Regions from separate parts of the Martinezella sp. CNPSo 3957 genome, predicted to be linked through region 1. Evidence: predicted binding sites of a transcription regulator. Region 1 holds the regulator's gene; each other region holds the start of a gene.

Evidence for each region. The regulator PhoB, encoded in region 1, activates phosphate uptake and scavenging genes when phosphate is short. The targets are predictions, from matches to a motif close to TGTCATNNANCTGTCAT.
Region 2: AC13QE_RS25840 (NAD-glutamate dehydrogenase) is a predicted target of PhoB. The motif match lies at 3,417-3,433, and genes of this name have one in related genera.
Region 3: AC13QE_RS13165 (alkaline phosphatase) is a predicted target of PhoB. The motif match lies at 3,538-3,554, and genes of this name have one in related genera.
Region 4: phnF (phosphonate metabolism transcriptional regulator PhnF) is a predicted target of PhoB. The motif match lies at 3,169-3,185, and genes of this name have one in related genera.

The regions. Positions count from the first base shown of each region.
Region 1 covers NZ_JBXSOU010000005.1:118,594-124,225, reverse strand. The annotation lists gene pstB (phosphate ABC transporter ATP-binding protein PstB) at 1-674, shown strand, start outside; gene phoU (phosphate signaling complex protein PhoU) at 726-1,439, shown strand; gene phoB (phosphate regulon transcriptional regulator PhoB) at 1,471-2,154, shown strand; gene AC13QE_RS14325 (GcrA family cell cycle regulator) at 2,245-2,781, opposite strand; gene AC13QE_RS14320 (hypothetical protein) at 2,908-3,207, opposite strand; gene AC13QE_RS14315 (aspartate aminotransferase family protein) at 3,206-4,405, shown strand; gene argF (ornithine carbamoyltransferase) at 4,479-5,396, shown strand; gene AC13QE_RS14305 (Hsp33 family molecular chaperone) at 5,445-5,632, shown strand, end outside.
Region 2 covers NZ_JBXSOU010000014.1:80,455-86,086, reverse strand. The annotation lists gene AC13QE_RS25840 (NAD-glutamate dehydrogenase) at 1-3,207, opposite strand, end outside; gene pdxY (pyridoxal kinase PdxY) at 3,501-4,376, shown strand; gene AC13QE_RS25830 (YggS family pyridoxal phosphate-dependent enzyme) at 4,395-5,054, opposite strand; gene leuS (leucine--tRNA ligase) at 5,254-5,632, shown strand, end outside.
Region 3 covers NZ_JBXSOU010000004.1:383,553-389,184, forward strand. The annotation lists gene AC13QE_RS13150 (ABC transporter permease) at 1-516, opposite strand, end outside; gene AC13QE_RS13155 (ABC transporter ATP-binding protein) at 513-1,199, opposite strand; gene AC13QE_RS13160 (hypothetical protein) at 1,205-1,669, opposite strand; gene AC13QE_RS13165 (alkaline phosphatase) at 1,744-3,498, opposite strand; gene AC13QE_RS13170 (Lrp/AsnC family transcriptional regulator) at 3,798-4,277, shown strand; gene AC13QE_RS13175 (SAM-dependent methyltransferase) at 4,418-5,143, shown strand; gene AC13QE_RS13180 (TerC family protein) at 5,306-5,632, shown strand, end outside.
Region 4 covers NZ_JBXSOU010000017.1:45,480-51,111, forward strand. The annotation lists gene phnK (phosphonate C-P lyase system protein PhnK) at 1-9, opposite strand, end outside; gene AC13QE_RS27760 (alpha-D-ribose 1-methylphosphonate 5-phosphate C-P-lyase PhnJ) at 6-887, opposite strand; gene AC13QE_RS27765 (carbon-phosphorus lyase complex subunit PhnI) at 884-1,993, opposite strand; gene phnH (phosphonate C-P lyase system protein PhnH) at 1,997-2,623, opposite strand; gene phnG (phosphonate C-P lyase system protein PhnG) at 2,623-3,099, opposite strand; gene phnF (phosphonate metabolism transcriptional regulator PhnF) at 3,201-3,935, shown strand; gene AC13QE_RS27785 (2,3-bisphosphoglycerate-dependent phosphoglycerate mutase) at 4,061-4,696, opposite strand; gene dapB (4-hydroxy-tetrahydrodipicolinate reductase) at 4,819-5,632, opposite strand, start outside.

The DNA.
Region 1 (5,632 bases):
CGAATACGGTCACGGCTTTGATCGGCCCTTCCGGTTGCGGCAAGTCCACCTTCCTGCGCTGCCTCAACCGCATGAACGATACGATCGAGACCTGCCGGGTCACCGGCAAGATCACGCTCGACGATCAGGATGTCTACGACGACAGCATCGACGTGGTGGAGTTGCGCGCCCGCGTCGGCATGGTCTTCCAGAAGCCCAACCCATTTCCGAAGTCCATCTATGAGAACGTCGCCTATGGTCCGCGCATCCATGGCCTGCATCGCTCAAAGGCCGATCTCGAGCATATCGTCGAGAGCAGTCTTCAGAAGGCCGGTCTCTGGGGCGAGGTGAAGGATCGGCTCCATGATGCCGGCACGAGCCTGTCCGGCGGCCAGCAGCAGCGTCTGTGCATCGCCCGCGCCGTCGCGGTCAGTCCGGAGGTCATCCTGATGGACGAGCCATGCTCGGCGCTCGATCCCATCGCAACCGCCAAGGTCGAGGATCTCATCCACGAGCTGCGGGAGAATTTCACCATCGTCATCGTGACGCATTCCATGCAGCAGGCAGCCCGCGTCTCGCAGCGTACCGCAATGTTCCATCTCGGCCACCTGGTCGAGGAGAACGACACCGATAAGATGTTCACCAATCCCGACGATTTCCGCACGCAGGATTACATCATGGGCCGTTTTGGTTGATGATGTCAGGCGCGCGGCTCATTTCACACAGTTCACCTTGAGGATAGAAAAATGGTCTCCACTCACATTCTCTCTGCCTATGACGAAGACCTGAAGTTCCTGACGCGCCGCATTGCTGAAATGGGCGGCCTGGCAGAGCAGATGGTTAGCGATAGCGTACGCGCGCTGGTCAACAGCGACACTGCCCTGGCCCAGAAGGTCATCTCCGACGACGTCGTTCTCGACCATGCCGAGCGCGAAGTCGGCGACAAGGCGATCGTCACCATCGCCCGCCGTCAGCCGATGGCGGCTGACCTGCGTGAAATCATGGGCTCGATCCGCATCGCCTCCGATCTGGAGCGCGTAGGCGATCTCGGCAAGAACACCGCAAAGCGCGTCATCGCCGTGCAGGGCACCGGTGTCCCGCGCCGTCTCGCTCGCGGCATCGAGCATCTCTCCGAACTGGCGCTGAGCCAGCTCAAGGAAGTTCTGGATGTCTACGCGACCCGCTCGCCGGACAAGGCCGTGTCGATCCGCGAACGCGACGAGGAAATCGACGCCATGTACACCTCGCTCTTTCGCGAGATGCTGACCTACATGATGGAAGATCCGCGCAACATCACCACCTGCACGCATCTTCTTTTCTGCGCCAAAAACATTGAGCGCATCGGCGACCACGCCACCAACATCGCCGAGACGATCTATTACATGGCGACGGGCGCGCAGCCGGAAGGCGAGCGCCCGAAGGACGATACCGCCAATACCGTCGGCGCAGTGACGGAATAATCCGAAAGCGAAGAAAGGAGACCATAGGCGCATGGTTCCGAGAGTTGCTGTTGTAGAAGACGAGGAAGCGCTCAGCGTTCTGCTGCGCTACAATCTTGAGGCCGAAGGCTTCGAGGTAGACACGATCCTCAGAGGCGATGAGGCCGAGCTGCGTCTCCAGGAGCGCATCCCCGACCTCCTGATCCTCGACTGGATGCTCCCCGGCGTATCCGGCATCGAGCTCTGCCGCCGGCTGCGTATGCGGCCGGAGACGGAGCGTCTGCCGATCATCATGCTGACGGCGCGCGGCGAGGAAAGCGAGCGCGTGCGCGGGCTTTCGACCGGCGCGGACGATTATGTCGTCAAGCCGTTCTCGACGCCGGAGCTGATGGCTCGCGTCAAGGCGATGCTGCGGCGTGCCCGCCCGGAGGTTCTCTCCACGGTGCTGCGCTGCGGCGATATCGAGCTGGATCGCGAAACCCATCGCGTCCACCGCAAGAGCCGCGAAGTGCGGTTGGGGCCCACGGAATTCCGCCTGCTGGAGTTCCTGATGTCCTCGCCGGGCCGCGTCTTCTCGCGTTCGCAGCTGCTCGACGGCGTATGGGGTCACGATATCTACGTCGACGAACGCACGGTCGACGTCCATGTCGGCCGCCTGCGCAAGGCGCTCAATTTCTCCAATATGCAGGATGTCATCCGCACCGTTCGCGGCGCGGGCTACTCCATGGAGGCCTGAGCGGGGATACCCGATCAGGCATTCGACATAGCGGCGGAAACAGAAAACGGGCCCCAGGGCCCGTTTCTTTTATCTCATCGATGGCGCGTCTCAGCCGCGTGGTTGCGCTGGCCGACGGCGTTCATGCACCGGCTGGTAGGCCAGGCGCTGATGGTAGGTGCAGTAAGGCGACGAATCTGGGCTCTCGTTGCCGCAGAAATGGAAATCGTCCTTCAGCGGATCGCCGACCGGCCACTTGCAGGTACGCTCCGTCAGTTCCGTCAGGCCGAGGCGACGGGAGATCGGAACGACGACGTTCGATGCCGGGCGATACTGGATTTCATTGACGGAATCGATCTCGATCTCTTCCTTCAGCATGGTTGCGCCCTGCTGGCGGGCAACCACCGTGCGGGTAGCAACGCGCGATCCGTAGGTCGCAGCGCGAGGTGCCGCTGCGCTGCGCTTCGGCGTGCGCGCTGCGGTTGTCGTGCCGCCCGCCTTCGCTCGGCCGGGGAGGTTCAGGCGATGCACCTTGCCGATAACGGCATTACGGCTCACGCCACCGAGCTGCGCAGCGATCTGGCTGGCGCTCAATCCTTCGGACCATAGCTTTTTCAGCTTCTCGACGCGTTCGTCTGTCCAATTCATGCCCTGTCTCCGCTGTCGCGTTTCCGATGGCAGAATCCCTCACCATTGCCTCGCATGGTATCGAGGCGCGAAACGCTCTAAAATTGTGGTGACTAGTTCCGCCGCATGCAGTCTAGCAATTGGTTTTTAACCTAGTGTGAGGCTGACTCCGTGACAAGAGTCGCGGGAATCTTGAGGAATCGATTTCGAGGTTTTCCCCAACTTGCTGTCCGGGCGTGGCATTTCTGCCATAGGCGCCGCCCGATGCATCTCTTTTGCCGGCAAGCGTTTTCTCGCACCTGCTAAAACGGCAGTTTTGTTGACATCGCGGTGCAAAACATCAATAGTGCCCAAGCCGCCGCAAGGCGGCATTTTTGATTTTTTCGGACCCGTTTCATCAAATGGAAGCGATCGGTCCTTAAAGTTGTGATCAGGAGATATGGCCATGGCCGAGACCACGCCGCTTTACGACACCTACTTGCGCGCTCCGCTGCGGTTCGAGCGAGGCGAGGGCGTCTGGCTGGTCACTGAGAATGGCGAACGCTACCTCGATTTCGCAGCCGGCGTCGCGGTCAATTCGCTCGGTCATGCTCATCCCCATCTTGTCGCCGAGCTGAAGGCGCAGGCCGACAAGGTCTGGCACCTGTCCAACCTCTATGAGGTGCCCGGCCAGGAGAAGCTGTCGAAGCGGCTGACGGAGGTGACCTTCGCCGACAAGGTGTTCTTCACCAATTCGGGCGCGGAGGCGCTGGAGTGCGCCATCAAGACTGCGCGGCGCTATCAGTTCGCCAAGGGGCATCCCGAGAAGTTCCATATCATCACCTTCGAAGGCGCCTTCCACGGCCGCACCATCGCAACGATCGCCGCCGGTGGCCAGGAGAAGTATATCGAAGGCTTCGGCCCGAAGGCACCGGGCTTCGACCAGGTGGAGTTTGGCGATCTCGACGCCGTGCGCGCCGCCATCACGGATGCGACGGCTGCGATCCTGATCGAGCCGGTGCAGGGCGAGGGCGGTATCCGCCCGGCGACCAACGAATTCCTGCGGGGGCTGCGGGAGATCTGCGATGAGCACGGCCTGCTTTTGATCCTCGACGAAGTTCAGTGCGGTGTCGGCCGTACCGGCAAGCTCTTTGCCCATGAATGGTCCGGCATCAAGCCTGACATCATGGCGGTCGCCAAGGGTATCGGCGGCGGTTTCCCGCTCGGTGCGTGCCTTGCGACGGCAGAAGCCGCTTCCGGTATGAAGGCCGGTACGCATGGCTCGACCTATGGCGGCAATCCTCTCGCCATGGCAGTCGGCAATGCGGTTCTCGATATCGTGCTTGCCGAAGGCTTCCTGCAGCATGTGCGCGATGTCTCGCTGGTCTTCCGCCAGGGGCTCGCCTCGCTCAAGGATCGTTTTCCTGACATCATCGAGGACGTTCGCGGTGAAGGCCTGATGCTCGGCATCAAGGCGGCCATTCCGCAGGCGGACCTGCTGCAGGCGATCCGTGCCGAGCGTCTGCTCGGCGTTCCGGCCGGCGACAACGTCATCCGCCTGCTGCCGCCGCTGGTCGTCACTGCCGAGGAAGCACGCGAAGGTTTCGCTCGCCTGGAGCGCGCCGCCGAGCGTGCGCGCGCTGCCCGCACCAAGAAATCGGCTTGAATTCAACGCCCGCTGTCGGGGCGTTCCTGCCCCACGCGGGCGTTATTGTTTTTTCTGGAGTACAGGTAAGGACATGGCTTCTCCGAAACACTTTCTCGATCTCTCTGCCGTTCCGGCTGCCGATCTGCGCAACATCATCGATGACGCGATCGTCCGAAAGAGCGCGCAGAAGGCCGGCACGGCCGACAAGCCGCTTGCCGGCAAGATGCTGGCGATGATCTTCGAGAAGCCGTCCACCCGAACCCGCGTCTCCTTCGACGTCGGCATGCGGCAGCTCGGCGGCGAGACGCTGTTCCTCTCCGGCACCGAAATGCAGCTTGGCCGCGCCGAGACGATCGGCGATACGGCGAAAGTGCTGTCGCGCTATGTCGATGCGATCATGATCCGCACGACCGATCATTCCCGCCTGCTGGAGCTGGCGGAACATGCGACTGTTCCGGTCATCAATGCGCTGACCGACGACACGCACCCCTGCCAGATCATGGCCGATATCATGACCTTCGAAGAGCATCGCGGCCCTATTAAGGGCAAGACGCTTGCCTGGACGGGCGACGGCAATAATGTGCTGCATTCGCTGATCGAAGGGGCCGCCCGTTTCGGCTATCGCATGAATATGGCGGTACCCCTTGGTTCCGAGCCGAAGGATCACTATCTGAACTGGGCCCGCAACGAGGGCGCCGAAATCATGCTCTCGCATGATGCAGACCGTGCGGTCGCCGGCGCCGATTGCGTGGTAACCGATACCTGGGTTTCCATGAATCAGGAGCACCGGGCACGCGGTCACAACGTCTTCCAGCCCTATCAGGTCAACAAGGCTTTGATGGCACAGGCCGGCAAAGACGCGTTGTTCATGCATTGCCTGCCCGCCCATCGCGGGGAGGAAGTGACGGACGAGGTGATCGATGGCCCGCAATCCGTTGTCTTTGATGAGGCGGAAAACCGCCTTCATGCGCAAAAGTCGATTCTTGCTTGGTGCCTGGGCGCGATCTGAAGATATCAAGCCGCGTCTCAAGGGCGCGGGCGCAGTAGGAGTAAGCTAATGGCAGAAAATGCCGCCTCGCTGGGTCAGTTCGATTTCGCCGGTGACGATCATGTCGTTCCCTTCCAGGTGGAAGGTCTGGATGTGCGCGGCCGTGCCGTGCAGCTCGGTCCGCTGCTGGACACGATCCTTGCCCGGCACGATTATCCGACGCCGGTTGCGCGGCTGCTCGCCGAGGCCATTGTCCT
Region 2 (5,632 bases), on a different contig from region 1:
GATCTCGAAGGGGGTTGCGACCGACTTGTCGATGCCGATGGCGGCGACCGCTTCCGGTGTCAGTGTGACCGACTTTGCCGAACGGGAAATGATCATCGCGCCCTTCGACAGAACGGACTTGTCGAAGTCCTGCCAGCTCGAGCGCGGCAGGTCAAATAGGCGTTGCCGCTCGGTGAGCGTCTTTGCCATGTCCGGATCGGGATCGATGAAGATGTCACGATGGTCGAAAGCGGCAAGCAGGCGGATCTTGGGAGAGAGCAGCATGCCGTTGCCGAAGACATCACCGGACATGTCGCCGACGCCGACGACGTTGAAAGGCGTGGTCTGGATGTCGATGTCCATCTCGCGGAAGTGACGCTTCACGGTTTCCCACGCGCCGCGGGCGGTGATGCCCATCTTCTTGTGGTCGTAGCCGGCCGAGCCGCCTGACGCAAAGGCATCGTCGAGCCAGAAGCCGGCTTCCTGCGCCAGCGCATTGGCAGTGTCGGAGAAGGTCGCCGTGCCCTTGTCGGCGGCAACGACGAAATAGGGGTCGTCGCCATCCAGCCGGACCGTATCGGCCGGCGGGATGATATCGGCGCCGGAAATGTTGTCGGTGATCGACAGCAGCGTGCGGATATAGGTCTTGTAGGCTTCGCGGCCGGCGTTGAATATCTCGTCGCGGCTGCCGCCGACTGGAAGCTTCTTCGGATAGAAGCCGCCCTTGGCGCCGACAGGCACGATAACGGCGTTCTTGACCTGCTGTGCCTTCACGAGACCCAGCACTTCGGTGCGGTAGTCCTCGGCGCGATCGGACCAGCGCAGGCCGCCGCGCGCCACCTTGCCGAAGCGCAGGTGCACACCTTCCACCTCGACGCCATAGACAAAGATTTCACGGAAGGGCCGGGGTTCGGGCAGGCCATCGAGCAGCTTCGGATCAAGCTTGAAGGCAAGCATGGCCTTCGGCGTGCCGTCCGCATTTTTCTGGAAGTAATTGGTGCGCAGCGTTGCATCGATGGCGTTGACGTAGCGACGCAGGATGCGGTCGTCATCGAGACTCGGTACGTCGGCAAGCTTGGTTTCGATCGCAGCATGCAGTTCCGGGAGCTTCTTCGTGCGGCTCTTGTCGCTGAGCTTCGGATCGAGCGTGTCGTGAAACAGGCGGAAGAGCGAGGCGGCGATCCCGGGATATTTATCCAGGGTAGAGGCAATATAATCCTGCGAATAGGCAATACCGGCCTGGCGCAGATAGCGAGAATAGGCGCGCAACACATTGGTTTCACGGGCTGAGAGATCGGCGGAGACGATCAGCCGGTTGAAAGCGTCATTGTCGATCGTGCCGCCGAAGGCAGCGAGGAAGGCTTCTTCAAGAGCGGCGCCGTGGCGAGCGAGATCGATCGTCAGGCCGCTGCGGGTTTCGAGCTCCATGTCGTGGAGGACGACATGGCCGGTCGAGCCGTCTTTGGCCGTAACATAGATATCGAAGGTGCGCTCGCTGATAACGTTGAAACCGAGATTTTCGAGCAGCGGCACGCGGCGCGACAGCGCCAGGTTGCCGTCGCCATGGAATATCTTCAGCGAGAGAATATCACCCGCTTCATCCTTGCGAATATAGAAGCCGATGCGGATCGGCTCGGTGCCGGCCGTGGCAATGATATCAGGCAGATCGGCAAAGGCGTCTTCCGGCGAGAAGGCTTCCTGGAAGGCCTGGCTGACGGAGATGTTCGGCGCCTTTGGACCCGCCAGCATGGCAAAGCGTTCGTCCCAGCGGGCCGTTATGGCGCGGATTGCTTCTTCGAGCTTGGCTTGCGGAACATGCGGCGTCTTGCCCGCGCTGCGGCCAATAATGAAATGCACGCGCGCCACTCCGCCTTCCGGGAAGGCGGGGTAATAGGCGGAGACGCGGCCGTCATAGACGGTCTTCAGATAATTGCCGATCTTTTCACGAACGACGGAATCATACTCCTCGCGCGGGACATAGACGATCACCGAGACAAAGCGGTCGAAATGGTCGATGCGCGGCAATACGCGTACGCGCGGCCGATCGGTCAGGTCATTGATCTGCTCGGCGAAGCTTGCCAGCAACGAGGTGTCGATCTGGAAGAGGTCGTCGCGGGGATAGGATTCCAGCGTGTTTTCGAGCGTGCGACCCGAGTGGCTCGTCGGATCGAAGCCGAAGTGATCCTTGACCTTCTGCACCTTCGAACGCAGCAACGGCACTTCGGTGGCGGCGCTCGTATAGGCCGTCGATGTGAAGAGGCCGACGATGCGCAGTTCGCCGGTCACGTTGCCATCAGCATCGAAACGCTTGACGCCGACATAATCCATATAGGCACGGCGGTGGACGATCGACTTGACGTTGGCCTTGGTGACGATCAGGAAATCCGGGCCGTCGAGGAAGGCGAGGATTTCCGGCGTCGTGGTGACGGCGTCCTTGCCCTGTCGGAGAACGCGAACATCCGGATTGGAGAGAATGCCGAGGCCGGTGCCGCGATCCCGCTCGACCTTGGCATTGGCGCCCTTGCCGGAATAGACATATTCGCGCATGCCGAGGAAGGTGAAATTGCCGTCGCGTAGCCAGGCAAGGAAGGCAAGCGCCTCATCACGATCATTCTTGCGGCGGCCGGCAGCCTCATAGGCTGATAGTTCCGATATCACGGTATCGAGGCGCGACAGCATCGGCTTCCAGTCGGAAACGGCAAGATGCGTCTGATCGAGCACGGTCTGGATCCGCTTGGTCAGATCGGTTGCCTGCGCTGTTGTCAGGGGCGAGAGATGAAGCTGGATATGGCTGACCCGATGGGCCGGATCGCTCGGGCGATCGGCGGAATAAAGGCTCGGCTGCTTGCCCTTCTCGATGACCAGGATCGGATGCACCGCCATATAGAGATCGCGATAGCTGCTGGTCACTTCGCCCATGATCGATTCATAAAGGAAGGGCATATTGTGGTCGGTGATCGAAAGGATCGAGACGGCAACGCCATCGGGTTCGATACCGCCGACCTGCTCGATGCTGACGCGGGGGGACGTGGCGCTCCAGGCTGCGAGCTCCTTGGCCGCATGCGCCGCGGCAAGTGCCAGCATCTCCGGGCTGTAAAGCTCCATGTCGTCATTGCTCGCCCGACCAAACAGGATTTCGGGATCGAGATGTGCCTCGCCTGTCGCCGCCGCAATCTTGCGTGCCGCCTCGATCTGTTTTTCCCGTTTCGGATTAGTCTTGGGCGCCATGAAATCCCTCCCGATTTTCGAATTCTGACGACAGTAGCAGAAGGTTTAGCGAAAAAACTGGCAAAAAGAATGCGAATTTGGTTCGTTTCGGACTGATTTTGGTCGGTTTTTTCAAAAAACTTGCCGAAAGCGGCGATATTGATGAAAAACAGGCTTAATTGGCGAGAAATTGGCGGAATCGACTCGTCAACAGAGGTTTTCATGACTCTGTGAAGGGCGGTTGACAGAGTGCCGCGAAAGGGATCATCAACTTGCGCCATTGCAGTTTGAAGCCCTGAACTGAAAGCACAATCATGTCGCAAGTGTCGGCCGGCGCCGTTATCGTCATTTCCAGTCATGTCGTTCGAGGGTCCGTCGGCAATCGCGCCGCAGTCTTTGCGCTGGAAACACTCGGCCATCCGGTCTGGGCGCTGCCGACCATCGTTCTGCCATGGCACCCCGGCCATGGCCGCTCGACGCGCCTGACCTTCAACGAAGCCGATTTCGACCATGCGATTGACGATCTTATCGCCGCACCCTGGCTTTCCGAGGTCAAGGCGGTGCTATCGGGCTACTTCGGCAACGCCGCCCAGGCGCATGCCGTCGCCCGGCTGGTGAAGGCTCTGCGGGAGAAAAACCCGGATATTCTCTATGCCTGCGATCCCGTCATCGGCGATGCCGGCGGGCTCTATGTGCCGCAGGCGACAGCGGAAGCGATCCGCGACCACCTGATCCCGCTGGCGTCGCTCGCAACGCCGAACCGCTATGAGCTTGCTTGGCTGGCGGGAGCGCCGCTCGAGGATAACACCGCCATCATGGAGGCGGCGCTCGCGCTTGGACCGTCGCGCATGCTGGTGACGTCCGCCGTTCCGATGATGGCCGGTGGTATCGGGAACCTCTATCTCAGCGGCCGAAACGCGCTGCTTGCCGAGCATCGCAGCATCGAAGGCGCACCGAATGGGCTCGGCGATCTCCTGTCTGCCGTCTTCCTGTCGCGCCTGCTTTCGGGGATGGATGAGGAGCGGGCATTGCAGCTGACGACGGCCAGTGTCTTCGAGGTGCTGGCACGAGCCGTCAAGCGCGGCAGCAACGAGCTGACACTGGCTGTCGATTCCGCAAGCCTGTCGACACCGATGGCGATGGTGCAGCTACGCCACCTCGTCCATCCTGCACAACGCAGGAAAAAGTAGCGGCCAGAGCTTTTTAGCCTATCGCGCGCCGAAAATCGCCGAGCCGACGCGAACACTGGTCGCGCCGAAGGCAATTGCAATTTCATAATCGCTCGACATGCCCATCGAGAGCTTTTCGACGCCGGCCTGCTTAGCGAGCTTTGCAAGCAGGGCAAAATGTGGCCCCGGATTTTCGTCGGCAGGCGGAATGCACATCAGGCCCTCTATGGAAAGCCCGAGCTCCTTACGGCAGAGATCGACGAAACTGGCCGTATCGTCGGGCGCAATACCTGCCTTTTGCGGCTCTAACCCGGTATTGACCTGCACGTAGAGCCGCAAACTCTTGCCTTGCCGCTTGATTTCATCGGCAATGGCCCGCGCGATCTTTTCCCGGTCAATGGTTTCGATCACGTCGAACAGCGCCACGGCGTCTGCGGCCTTATTCGATTGCAGCGGCCCGATTAGATGCAGCTCAATCCCGGGCGTTTCGGTCTTCAGCTCCGGCCACTTGCCCTGGCTCTCCTGCACGCGGTTTTCGCCAAACACCCGCTGGCCGGCCGAAATCGCCGGGCGGATTTGATCGGCATCGAAGGTCTTGGAAACGGCAACGAGCTGCACAGAGCCGACAGCTCGGCCGGCCTGACGCTCGGCAGCCGCGATATGGGAACGGACTTCGTCCAAGCGCTCTTGAAGTTCCATCTTCTCGCCTCGATATTTGGCTTGCTTCTCAAACTTTGCAGTAATGAGGCTCGCGGGCTTTGCCAAGGGCGAATGCGTCCGAATCCGGCTTTGCATTGCAAGATAAGGCACTTGCTGCGGCTGCTAAACTTGACGCTTGGGTGGTTTCGTGGTGAAGGTCACGCCTTACTCCCCATGATTTTCCGGAATACAAGAACAGATGACTAGCGAACGTTATAATCCGCGCGATGCCGAGCCCCGCTGGCAGGAAAAATGGAACGAAGAGAAGGTCTTCGTGACAGACAATGCCGATCCGCGTGAGAAATATTACGTCCTAGAGATGTTTCCCTATCCATCGGGCCGCATCCATATGGGCCATGTGCGTAACTACGCCATGGGCGATGTCGTTGCCCGCTACAAGCGTGCCCGCGGCTATAACGTGCTGCATCCGATGGGCTGGGACGCCTTCGGCATGCCGGCGGAAAACGCCGCACGCGATAATAAAGTGCATCCGAAGGAATGGACCTACCAGAATATCGCCTCCATGCGCACCCAGCTGAAGGCCATGGGGCTGTCGCTCGACTGGAGCCGCGAGTTCG
Region 3 (5,632 bases), on a different contig from region 1:
GATCTTGTAGGCGATGGCCGTATGGGTTTCGCCGCCTGCCTCAGCCGTACCGTGCATCGGCTTGACTTCCGCACCGGTCGACAAGGCGACATCGGAGCCGACAACCGCTTCGCCGAGGTGTGCAAACATCGCACCTTGCGAGAGGGATGGCGAAAGGGACGTGATCAGGCCTGTGGTTGTGCCGACGATCGGATGCCCGTAGGCAGAATCGCCAAAGCCGACGGGTGCGGCCAATTCGACACGTGGATCGTTGGCAAGGCGGGAAAGAACGGCGCCGTCCATCAGCGGCAGCGGCGCGGGCTGCAGAAAGACGGCGGAAAGCGCCAGCTGCGTCTCGCTGCCTGCGGCTCCGACAAGCAGATCGAATTTCTCAGCGGCGCGGGCGCTACCGAGACGGACGGCCCGCTCCTGCAGCGTCACGGTCACGCTCAGCGCGACCGACAGGGCAATCAGCACGACGACAGCCAGCGCCCCACTCCAGAAACGCCTGAGATCGGCAAGGATGAAGGTGATCATTGCGCGGCCACCTCTTGGCTGTCTTCCTCGATGCGCCCGCTTGCCAGATTGATGCGACGACCAAGACGCGCAGCGAGCGCTGTGTCATGCGTGACCACGATGAGCGTCGTCCCTTCTTCTGCCGACAATTGCAGCAGCAGCTCTGCAACCTCGTTACCTGCCTGGCGATCCAGGCTAGCGGTCGGCTCGTCGGCGACGATGACGCCCGGACGCGACAGCAGTGCGCGGGCAACGGCAACGCGCTGCATCTCGCCGCGCGACAAGGTTTCGATCTTTTGCTGCGGCCGGGCGATACCGGTCACCGCCAGCAGATAAAGCGCTCGTTCCCGTTCGCTGGCCGCAAGGCGCCGGGTCAGCTTGATCGGCAACACGACGTTCTCCAAGGCGGACAGTCCGGGAAACAGATGAAAATCCTGCATGACAAGGCCGATATTGCGGGCGCGAAAGGCGTCGCGCCGGCCGGCGGAGAGGCGCGTGATTTCCGTTCCGCTCCAGGACACGCTGCCATCCATGACGTCTTCCAGCCCGGTAATCGCATTGACGAAGGTGCTCTTGCCCGAGCCGGACGCACCCGTGATCGCAAGCCGACCGCCCGCTGGCAGATGGAAGAGGTCGATGGAGAGAACCGGTGCGGCAAGGCCGGGGAACTGCATCCTCAGGCCGGAAACATCGAGAGCGAGCATGAGGATCAGACAGTCCTGAACGAGGCGTCCCTGAGACGCAGCTGGCTGATGAAGCCGGTTTCGGGGTCGGTCCACGAACCGAATTCCAGCACGCCGCGCGCCATGATCGACGCGTTGTACTGCACGAATGTCTGCTTGGACGAGAGATAGACGACCACGATATTATCTGGCCAGTCGGCATCGGAAGAGCAGAAGGGGCAAAGCGACATCGGGATTTCCGTGAGCACGAAGAAAGCCGCCTCCGCCTTCAAGGGCGGTGCCATGAAGCCATTGATGGCGACGTCCTTGCCGCTCGACTGCTTGACCTTGTCGGAAAATTCGAGCCCCAGCGGACCGAAACTCTTGTAGAGCTCGCCGAAGCCTAGTTTCTCCGAGGCATTGGCACGTACCGCAATGCCCATGACAGGCAAGGCTGCGGCGGCGGCCAGAAAGTCTCGACGATTGATGGTGGCGATCTGATGCTTCGACATCGCGTACCCTCATAAAAATGGAGAAAACAGGCGGTTTCGACACCGCCTGCCCTATTCACATGGCCTGTCAGGACTTACATCTTTTCGGTGCCGAGAGCGAAAGTATCGGCCAGCACGCGGTAGACATCGCTCTGTTCCATGTAACCACGGAAGCCTTCGGCACCGGGGCCAGCTGCCTGCAGCACGACATCGTCGACGGCGTGGACACCGCTATCCTCATCCTTCGGAAGATTGCCCTGCACGAAGACGGCACCGGGCACATCCTTGTAGGCTTCGTTGGCGACATATTCCTTCTTCTCGTTCTGGATCGCCGGAACGAAAGGACCATCGAGCTTCGGACGGAAGGTCTCGTAGTGATCAGGGCCGTTATTGGCGGCCATGAACAGGCGACGCGAAACGTCGACGCGGTCCGGATAGCCGTCGCCATCCTTGTCCTCATAGTTCGGGAAGCCGGCCGCCGCATAGGTGCCGACCTTCTCGCGCATTTCCGTGCCCGGCTTGTTATCGTCGACAGTGCCGATGATCGAGACGCCATGCGTGTGGTCGCCGGTGACGACAACAAGCGTATCCGAGTTCTTGGCCTGGAACTCGCGGGCGACGGCAACGGCCTTGTCGAACTCGATCGTATCGACCAGAGCGCGATCCCAATCCAGCGGATGGCTCATCTTGTCGATGGAGGCACCCTCGACCATCAGGAAGAAGCCGTCCGGGTTCTTGGAAAGCTTGTCGAGCGCGACCTTGGTCATATCGACAAGGCCAGGCTGGTTCGGGAACTTGTCGACGGTGCCCTTCTTGAGGAACTCACGATCGAGCGTGACGTCGAGATTGCCGGTGTGGAACAGGCCGAGCAGCCTGTCCTGGTTCGAGCCGGCAGCAGCCGCCAATTCGTTCTTGTCGGTCGCAACGGCATAGCCGGCATCCTTGAAGAGCGCGATATAATCCTTGTCGTCCTTGCGCTTGGAACCAGGCACGCTTTTCGCCAGGAAATAGGCCGAGCCACCGCCGAGCAGGACATCCGGCTTGACGTCATACATCATGCCGACGATATCGGCCTTGTCGCCACGCTTGCGGGTGTGGGAAACGAGTGCTGCCGGCGTCGCATCCTCGACTTCGGCCGTGGTCACAATGCCGAGCGACTTCTTGCCGGTGCGGCGCAGGGCCTCGCCGATGGTTTCGACCTTGGGATCGTCGAGGCTCGCCGGCGTGCGGTCGGCATAGACGCCGAGGGCGTTCACGGCCGACTTGTGGCCGGTCATATAGGCCGACATGGTGTTGGCGCTGTCGGTGGCAATGGCTGACGTCGAAGACGTGCCGATGAAGGCAACCGGCGGGATGTCGTCCATGGCGAGGCGGCCGTTGGCCTTGCCTTCGGTCATGCCCTTGGACATGAGGCGGGCGCCGGTGCGATGCGCAACCGAGAGACCATCGCCGAGCAGGAAGATGATGTTCTTGGCTTTCGGCGTCGCCGAAGTGCCATAGACATCCCAATTGACGGATTTCTTCTCGTCGCCAGCAGCAACCTCGACCTTGTACTGGCCAGGCTTTGCGAGCTTGACGCCACGCAGGATCAGGGCAGATCCGAGAACCTTGTCCTCAGCACCCTTCTCCTCGGCGACAAAATCGGCCGCCTTGCCGAAAACCGCATCGTAGCTTTCGCCGTTGACCGTGACCTTCACGTCTTCCGGCTTCACGACCTTGCTGAATTCCACCTTGAAATCGAACGGAGAGCCGGCGAGTACCGTTGCCCGGTCCAACGGATAGACTGTCGCTGCATGGGCTGCGCCGGACATTACGGTCGCAGACATCATGGCGAGAAGAAGTTTACGCATTTATACCCCCTGCGTTTGGTTGCTTCCCGCTCCCCACATATAAAAGCCAGATGACAATCATGTAAAAGAAGGTCAACTTTCTCAACCGCTAATTCCAAAACAGAAACCGATAAGCAATCCTGATTGTATGCGCCGCACCTAAAATGCTGCGCACACATGCAAACGGTCCTGTCAATTCGTCGTCATCCGCAATCCAGTGCCATGCAAGCTACACCGATCGTAGTGAGTGAAAACTTGCCATCTTTGCCGAAAGAGCAAATATTACGCACGTTTCGTGAGGATTTTGAGGATTTTTCGCAATGGAAGAACAGCTCGATAAACTGGATCTACGCCTGCTGGAGGAGCTTCAGAAAGACGGCAGACTGACAAACAACGAACTGGGTGAACGCATCGCACTATCCCCTTCGCAATGCTCGCGCCGCCGCACACGGCTTGAGGCGGAGGGCTATATTCGTAGCTACCAGGCTAACCTCGACCGGCAGAAGCTAGGGCTGGACATGCTCGTGGTCATTTCGGTGACGCTCGCCACTCATAATCGCGATAATGCCCGCCGGTTTTCGCAGCTCATCAACGGTCTGCCCGAGGTGCTGGAAGCCTATGCGTTGACGGGCGAAATGGACTATCACCTGAAGGTCGCCACTCGCGGGCTTACCGATCTCTCCCGCTTCGTCAACGACGTGCTGCTTCCGCATGAATCGGTCCAGCACGTGAAGACGGCGATCGTGCTCGATACCCTCAAGACCTTTGAGGGATTTCCGGTTCATTTGCCGCACGGCTGATATGGCGAAGGCGCTTGGCGGTCACCGCTACGCGGCCGTGCCCTGTCGAGCGTCAAGGGCTAGTTTTGAGGGGTTGCTTTCTGCGCATACAGCCCTTCCAATCATACCAAAGACAATCTCCTTGGCGAGGACCGGCTTGCATGACCACGGATGTACAGACGCGGCATTTCGAAGAATTTGCCGAAGTCCTGCTCAGATGCAATCATCTGTATCATCCCAGCAACGATTCCATCGCCTTGCGCAATGCCGTCGAAAGCAGGCGCCAGATAGAGATATTCGACTATAGCCGCGCCGCCGATGCCTTTATGCGTGCATTCGGGATGCGGAACTCCCTGAAATGCCTGCGGGCGCTCACCAGTCTCGAGGCAACTGTTCACAAGTATAGAAGAGTATGTGATCTCGGCTGCGGCTCCGGCGCTTTCAGCCTTGCCTTTGCCTATCTCGCCGGCAATCCCGAGCTTCAGCTTCACGGTCTGGACATATCCGAACATCAGCTTTCTCTCGCCCGGGAACTAATATCGGCTGCCGGACTGCCTGGGCGTTTCCAGTTCGAGCAACGAAACCTGCCGGCACCGATCGGCTATATTCCCGACCTGACGATCTCCTCCTACTGGTTCTGCGAAAATGAGCACGTTATCGCCGACGCGGAGCTTTTCAGCCTCATGGCGGGACGGGAGATGCTTGTTGTCGATTATGAAAAGATAATCGACCGCATCGCAACCTGTCTTCCAAAAGGATTCCACATCCTCGGGCGGCACAGCGGTCACGTCGAAATTCCCCCCGCCCTGGCGGATTTCGTCGCACAGGAGAGGGCAAGCGTTTACGGCATTCACATCGGTCGGGCCACGGATGAGACGGGCAAATGATGTTGCCGCTCTGCCGCAAAATGCGCGCAAGCCCCTTGAAAGGCAAACAGTCGTTTCCCAGCTATTGGCCAACCCGCTGGTCCGGGCCCCTCTGGTGAGAGCCGTCGGCGCTCTTGCGATGTCGGACCGTTTCCGACACCGCGCCGACAGGGGTTTTCTCTCATGGAAACGTCTTTGCTCTTCGTCGAGTGGCTGGGAAAGCCGCTCTGGATGTGGATGAGCTTCCTGACGCTCGTCATTGCCGTCCTCTCTTTCGATCTTGGCGTCCTGCATAGGGAAAACAAGGAGATCAGCGTCCGCGAGAGCATCAAGCTGTCTGTCCTTTATATCACCCTTGGCCTCGCCTTCGGCGGCTGGGTATGGTGGTATCTCGGCGCCGATTCCGGCCTTGCCTATATGACGGGCTTCGTCGTCGAAAAAACGCTGGCTCTCGACAACGTCTTCGTTATTGCCCTTATCTTCGCCTTCTTCGCCGTGCCCCGCTTCTAT
Region 4 (5,632 bases), on a different contig from region 1:
GTCACTCATTCGGCAGCCTCCTGGTTGGGTGCCAGCATCGAGCCGATATGGCCGTGGGCGCGACGGTCTTCGCAGAAATCGGTATCGGAGCAGACGAACATGCGTCCGCCCTTGTCGTCGAGGATCACCTCGTCAAGATAGACCTGCTCGGCTCCACAAAGCGCGCAGGGCTTGTCGAAGCGCTGCACTTCGAAGGGATGGTCCTCGAAATCCAGGCTGACGACTTCGGTGTAGGGCGGCACGGCATAGATACGCTTCTCACGGCCGGCGCCGAACAGCTGCAGCGCGTCGGACAAGTGCATTTTCGGATTGTCGAACTTCGGCGTCGGCGAGGGGTCCATGACGTAGCGGCCGGCGACCTTGACCGGATAGGCGTAAGTCGTGGCGATGCGGCCGTTGCGGGCGATATCCTCGTAGAGCTTCACATGCATGAGGCCGTATTCCTCGAGCGCATGCATCTTGCGCGTCTCGGTCTCGCGCGGCTCGAGGAAACGTAAGGGTTCCGGGATCGGCACCTGGTAGACGAGCACCTGGTTGGAGCCAAGCTTGGCCTCAGGAATGCGATGGCGCGTTTGGATGATGGTCGCCTCTTCCGTGCGGGTGGTCACGGCGACATTCGCCACCTTCTGGAAGAAGGCGCGGATGGAGACGGCGTTCGTCGTGTCGTCGGCACCCTGGTCGATCACCTTCAGAACGTCCTGCGGACCGATAATGGATGCCGTCAGCTGAACGCCGCCGGTGCCCCAGCCGTACGGCATCGGCATTTCGCGGGAGGCGAAGGGAACCTGATAGCCGGGAATGGCGATCGCCTTCAGGATGGCGCGGCGGATCATCCGCTTGGTCTGCTCGTCGAGGTAGGCGAAATTGTAGGTGGCGAGTTCGGTCATTCGGCTGCCTCCGTCATGGGTTCCATGCCGCGATCGCGAGCGGCCTCGAAGTCGCGGCGCATGCGCCGCACCAGGTCGAGTTCGGCCTGGAAGTCGACATAGTGCGGCAGCTTCAGATGTTCGACGAAGCCCGTCGCCTGCACGTTGTCGGAATGCGAAATGACGAATTCCTCGTCCTGAGCCGGCGCAACGATGTCTTCGCCGAGTTCCTCGGCGCGTAGCGCGCGATCGACCAGCGACATGGCCATCGCCTTGCGCTCGCTCTGGCCGAAGACCAGGCCGTAGCCGCGGGTGAACTGCGGCGGTGCCTTGGCTGAACCCTTGAACTGGTTGACCATCTGGCATTCGGTCACCTGGATGCGGCCGAGCGAGACGGCAAAACCGAGTTCCGGTACGTCGAATTCGACCTCAACTTCGCCGATGCGGATTTCGCCGGTGAAGGGGTGGGTGCGGCCGTAACCGCGCTGCGTCGAATAGCCGAGCGCCAGCAGAAAGCCTTCATCGCCGCGGGCGAGCGCCTGCAGGCGAAGGTCGCGGGTCATCGGAAATTCCAGTGGTTCGCGCGTCAGGTCGCCGATCTCGTGATCGACGGGCATGGTGCCGTCACCTTCGATCAACCCTTCCTGATCGAGGATTTCGGAAACGCGCATGACGCGGCCGTCTTCCGCCGGCCGCTGCATCGGCTCGTCCACAGGCTCGTCGGTCAGAAGGCTCGGGTCGAGCAGGCGGTGCGTATAGTCGAAGGTCGGGCCGAGAAGCTGGCCGCCGGGCAAATCCTTATAGGTCGCGGAGATGCGGCGCTCGATCTTCATTGCTGAAGTGTCGAGTGGCTGGGAGTAGCCAAAGCGCGGCAGCGTCGTGCGGTAGGCTCTGAGCAGGAAGATCGCCTCGATCATGTCGCCGCGCGCCTGGCGAACTGCAAGTGCGGCGAGCGTCCGGTCATAGAGCGAGGCCTCGGCCATGACGCGGTCGACGGCGAGTGCGAGCTGCGCCACGATCTGGTCGATACCGACGGCCGGCAGCGAGCGGTCGCCGCGGCGGCGGTCGGCCAGCAGTCGGTGAGCATTGGCGATGGCGGCTTCGCCGCCCTTTACGGCAACATACATATGTTACATCTCCGTCGCAGTGATCTTGGTGGTGCGCGGCAGGCAAAGGAATTGCCGGCCCGCCGTCAGGATGAGATCGACGCCGCGCGGGAAAAGGGCGCGATTGTCGTTCCAGATGCGCAGCAGCGCATCCGGCAAGCCGATTGGCGCAATCATGGTGATGTCCTTGATCCCAGGGCCGGAAAGCGCCAGGTCCTTGCCGCCTTCCAGGCTTTCGATCTCAAGCACAATGGTCGTGGAACGGTCCGGATATTCCTGGGTGCCGATGCCGAACTGGCTGAAGGAGGAAAGCGCCATACCAGCTTCAAGAAAGGCAAAATGTGCCTCAAGCCGCTCCGATATGATGGGTGCGCCGGTATGGAATGCCAACCATTCCGGCAGGCTCGATCGCGCGAGACCATTGGAGAGCCAGACCGGCGTGTCGTGATCGCAAAGGGTGAGCCCGATGGCGCCGGCAGCGATGCCGAGCGGAGCCGGCGGCGCAATGTCGGCCGCAACGGTCTGCAGGGTGCCGGGATGCGCCATGGCGTCCATCGTCATCTTGAAGACACTCTGGGCGTCGAAAACCGGATCGGTGAAGCCGCCGGTCAGGGCTTCGTTGCCGAAGGTTGGGGTGCTGGAAAGGCTCATCAATCTTCTCCGCGAACCATGGTGAAGAAATCGACGCGAGTTGCTGCCGTCTCTTCGGCGCGCTTGCGGTCATAGTTTTCGATACGTTCGGTCACGGGCTGCAGGATCGCCTTTTCGACGAATTCCTTCGTGGCCGATTGCTGCCAGAGTGCATCGAAGATGGCCGAAAGGCGGGCCTTTTCGCGATCTGTGCCGAGCGCGTGCGCATGGCCGATCGTGTTGGATGCCAGCCGGACGGTAGCGCGTGTCACCGTGACTTCGCCGAGGTTAAAGGGGGAGCCGCCACCACCGATGCGGCCGCGCACCATGACCAGCCCGGTTTCGGGGCCGCGCACCGGCTGGACTGTCGGCTTGCTCGGCAATGCTTCCCAGGCCGCCTCTAGCTCGTCGCGTTCTGCCTGCGCCAAGAGATCGGCGACGCGCTTGCGTTCCCGCCGCTCTTGTGCCGACGCTTCCTGCCTTTGTGCTGAATTCATAGCGCCTTCCTCTAAATGTCTATTGATATAGACAACCATACAAGATATATTTATATCTATTAGTGAGTCGTGACAAGCGTGTGACAGGGCGAGTGGGCGAAATGGCAGGGCAGAAGATACAGAGGCAGACGGGCGTGGCGCTCTGGCGGCAGATTGCCGACCGGATTCGTACGTCCATCAATCACGGCGACTTCGACGAGACGGGCATGGTGCCGCCGGAAACGGCGCTGGCGCTGCAGTTCGGCGTCAACAGGCACACGATCAGAAGCGCGCTGGCAGCACTCGCCCAGGAAGGCATCGTCCGGGCCGTGCAGGGGCGCGGGACGCTCATCGAGCGCAAGGAGCGGCTGAGTTTTCCGATTTCAAGGCGCACGCGATTTTCGCAAGGGATCGGCGACCAGGTGCGCGAGACCCGCAGCGTACTGCTTGCATCAGGTGAAGAGGCTGCCAGCGCCGAATTGGCCAGGCAGCTGAAGATCAGGACCGGCACGCCGCTGATAAGGCTCGAAACGCTGGGTCAGGCGGATCATCGGCCTGTCTCGCGCGCCACCAGCTGGTTTCCGGCGGATCGTTTCGGCGATATCGCGGAGGTCTATCGGACGACCGGTTCGATCACCAAGGCATTCAAGGAGCTTGGCGTTCCTGATTACGTCCGCGTCGTCACCGAGATTACCGCGACGCATGCCGACGAAAGCGATCTCGCCGATCTGCAGCTATCCCCGGGCGCCATCGTTCTCGTCGCGCAGGCGCTGAATGCGGATCTCGACAATGTCCCGGTGCAATATTCCATCTCGCGCTTCGCCGCCGACAGGGTGCGCTTTACCGTCGAGAATTGAGAATGGGCGGTCCCACAGCCTTCCCTCCACCAACTTGTCGGGGCGAGGGCACGAAGGTAGTCCCCTCTCTCCGCTTGCGGGGAGAGGGCTAGGGTGATGGGCTTTCCAACCCAAATAAATTGCGCTCAATGCGCGCCGGACATGTCGCCGAGGACTTCCTTCGAGGCGACGGTGGAATCGGCCTTGAGCTTGTAGACCATCGGCACGCCGGTCGCGAGGTTGAGTTCGAGGATCTGCGCCTTGCTCAGGCGATCGAGAACCATGACGAGCGAGCGAAGCGAATTGCCATGGGCGGCCACCAGCACATTCTGGCCGGCAAGCACGCGCGGCAGGATTTCGGTCAGGTAATAGGGCCAGACGCGGGCGCCGGTGTCGCGCAGGCTTTCGCCACCGGGCGGCGGGACGTCGTAGGAGCGGCGCCAGATGTGGACCTGCTCTTCGCCCCACTTGGCGCGGGCGTCATCCTTGTTGAGGCCGGAGAGATCGCCGTAGTCGCGCTCGTTCAGCGCCTGATCCTTGATCGTTTCGAGGCCGGGTTGGCCGATTTCATCGAGGATGATTTTCAGCGTGTGCTGGGCGCGTGTGAGTGCCGAGGTAAAGGCGATATCGTACTTGATGCCGTAATCGGCCAGAGCCTTGCCGCCTGTCTTGGCTTCTTCGACGCCAAGCGCCGTCAGATCGGGATCCTTCCAGCCGGTGAAGAGATTCTTCAAATTCCAGTCGCTCTGGCCATGGCGAACGAGGACGAGAGTGCCGCTCATAAAATTTCTCCTTAATGAAGCAATTCCAGGAAAAGTGTGTAGCGGTTTTCCGTCCGGAATTGCGAGACAATAAAAGGCCGGAGCGGGTCGGCAGGGACCTGCCGATCCGCTCCGGGTTCGGATCAACGTGTGGAGAGCCCGAGAACATCGAGCATGGAATAGAAGCCGGGCTTCTTGTCTCGCGCCCAGAGCGCTGCCTGCAGCGCGCCGCGGGCAAACAGAGAGCGGTCGCCAGCATTGTGCGATAGCGTCAGCCGTTCGCTTTCGCTGGCGAAGATCACCGAGTGATCGCCGACCACGCCGCCGCCGCGCAGGGTCGCAAAGCCGATCGTGCCCACAGGACGCGCACCCGTATGGCCGTCGCGCACGCGCACGGAATTGTCATTGAGATCGATGCCGCGGCCCTTCGCCGCCGCCTGGCCGAGCAGGAGTGCCGTGCCCGAGGGCGCATCGACCTTGTGGCGATGATGCATCTCCAGCACCTCGATGTCCCAATCGTTCGAAGGCAGTGCCCGCGCCGCCTGTTCGACAAGCACGCTCAAAAGGTTGATGCCGAGGCCCATATTGCCCGATTTGACGATGCGGGCATGGCGCGCGGCCGCCTTGAACTTCGCCTCGTCCTCCTCCGAGCAGCCTGTCGTGCCTATAATATGGACGATGCGTGCCTGTGCGGCGAGGCCGGCGAAGGTGACGCTGGTTGCCGGCGTCGTAAAATCGATGACGCCTTCGGCATGCAGGAAAGCGGCCAGCGGATCGTCGGTGACGGGAACGCCGATCGGTCCAAGCCCGGCGATCTCGCCCGCATCCTTGCCGATGAAGGCGGAGCCGGGACGCGCGACGGCGGCATGCAGAGTTACGCCGTCGGTTGCATGAATGATGCGGATGAGAGCCTGTCCCATGCGGCCCGCCGCGCCAACCACCACCAGCTTCATCGCA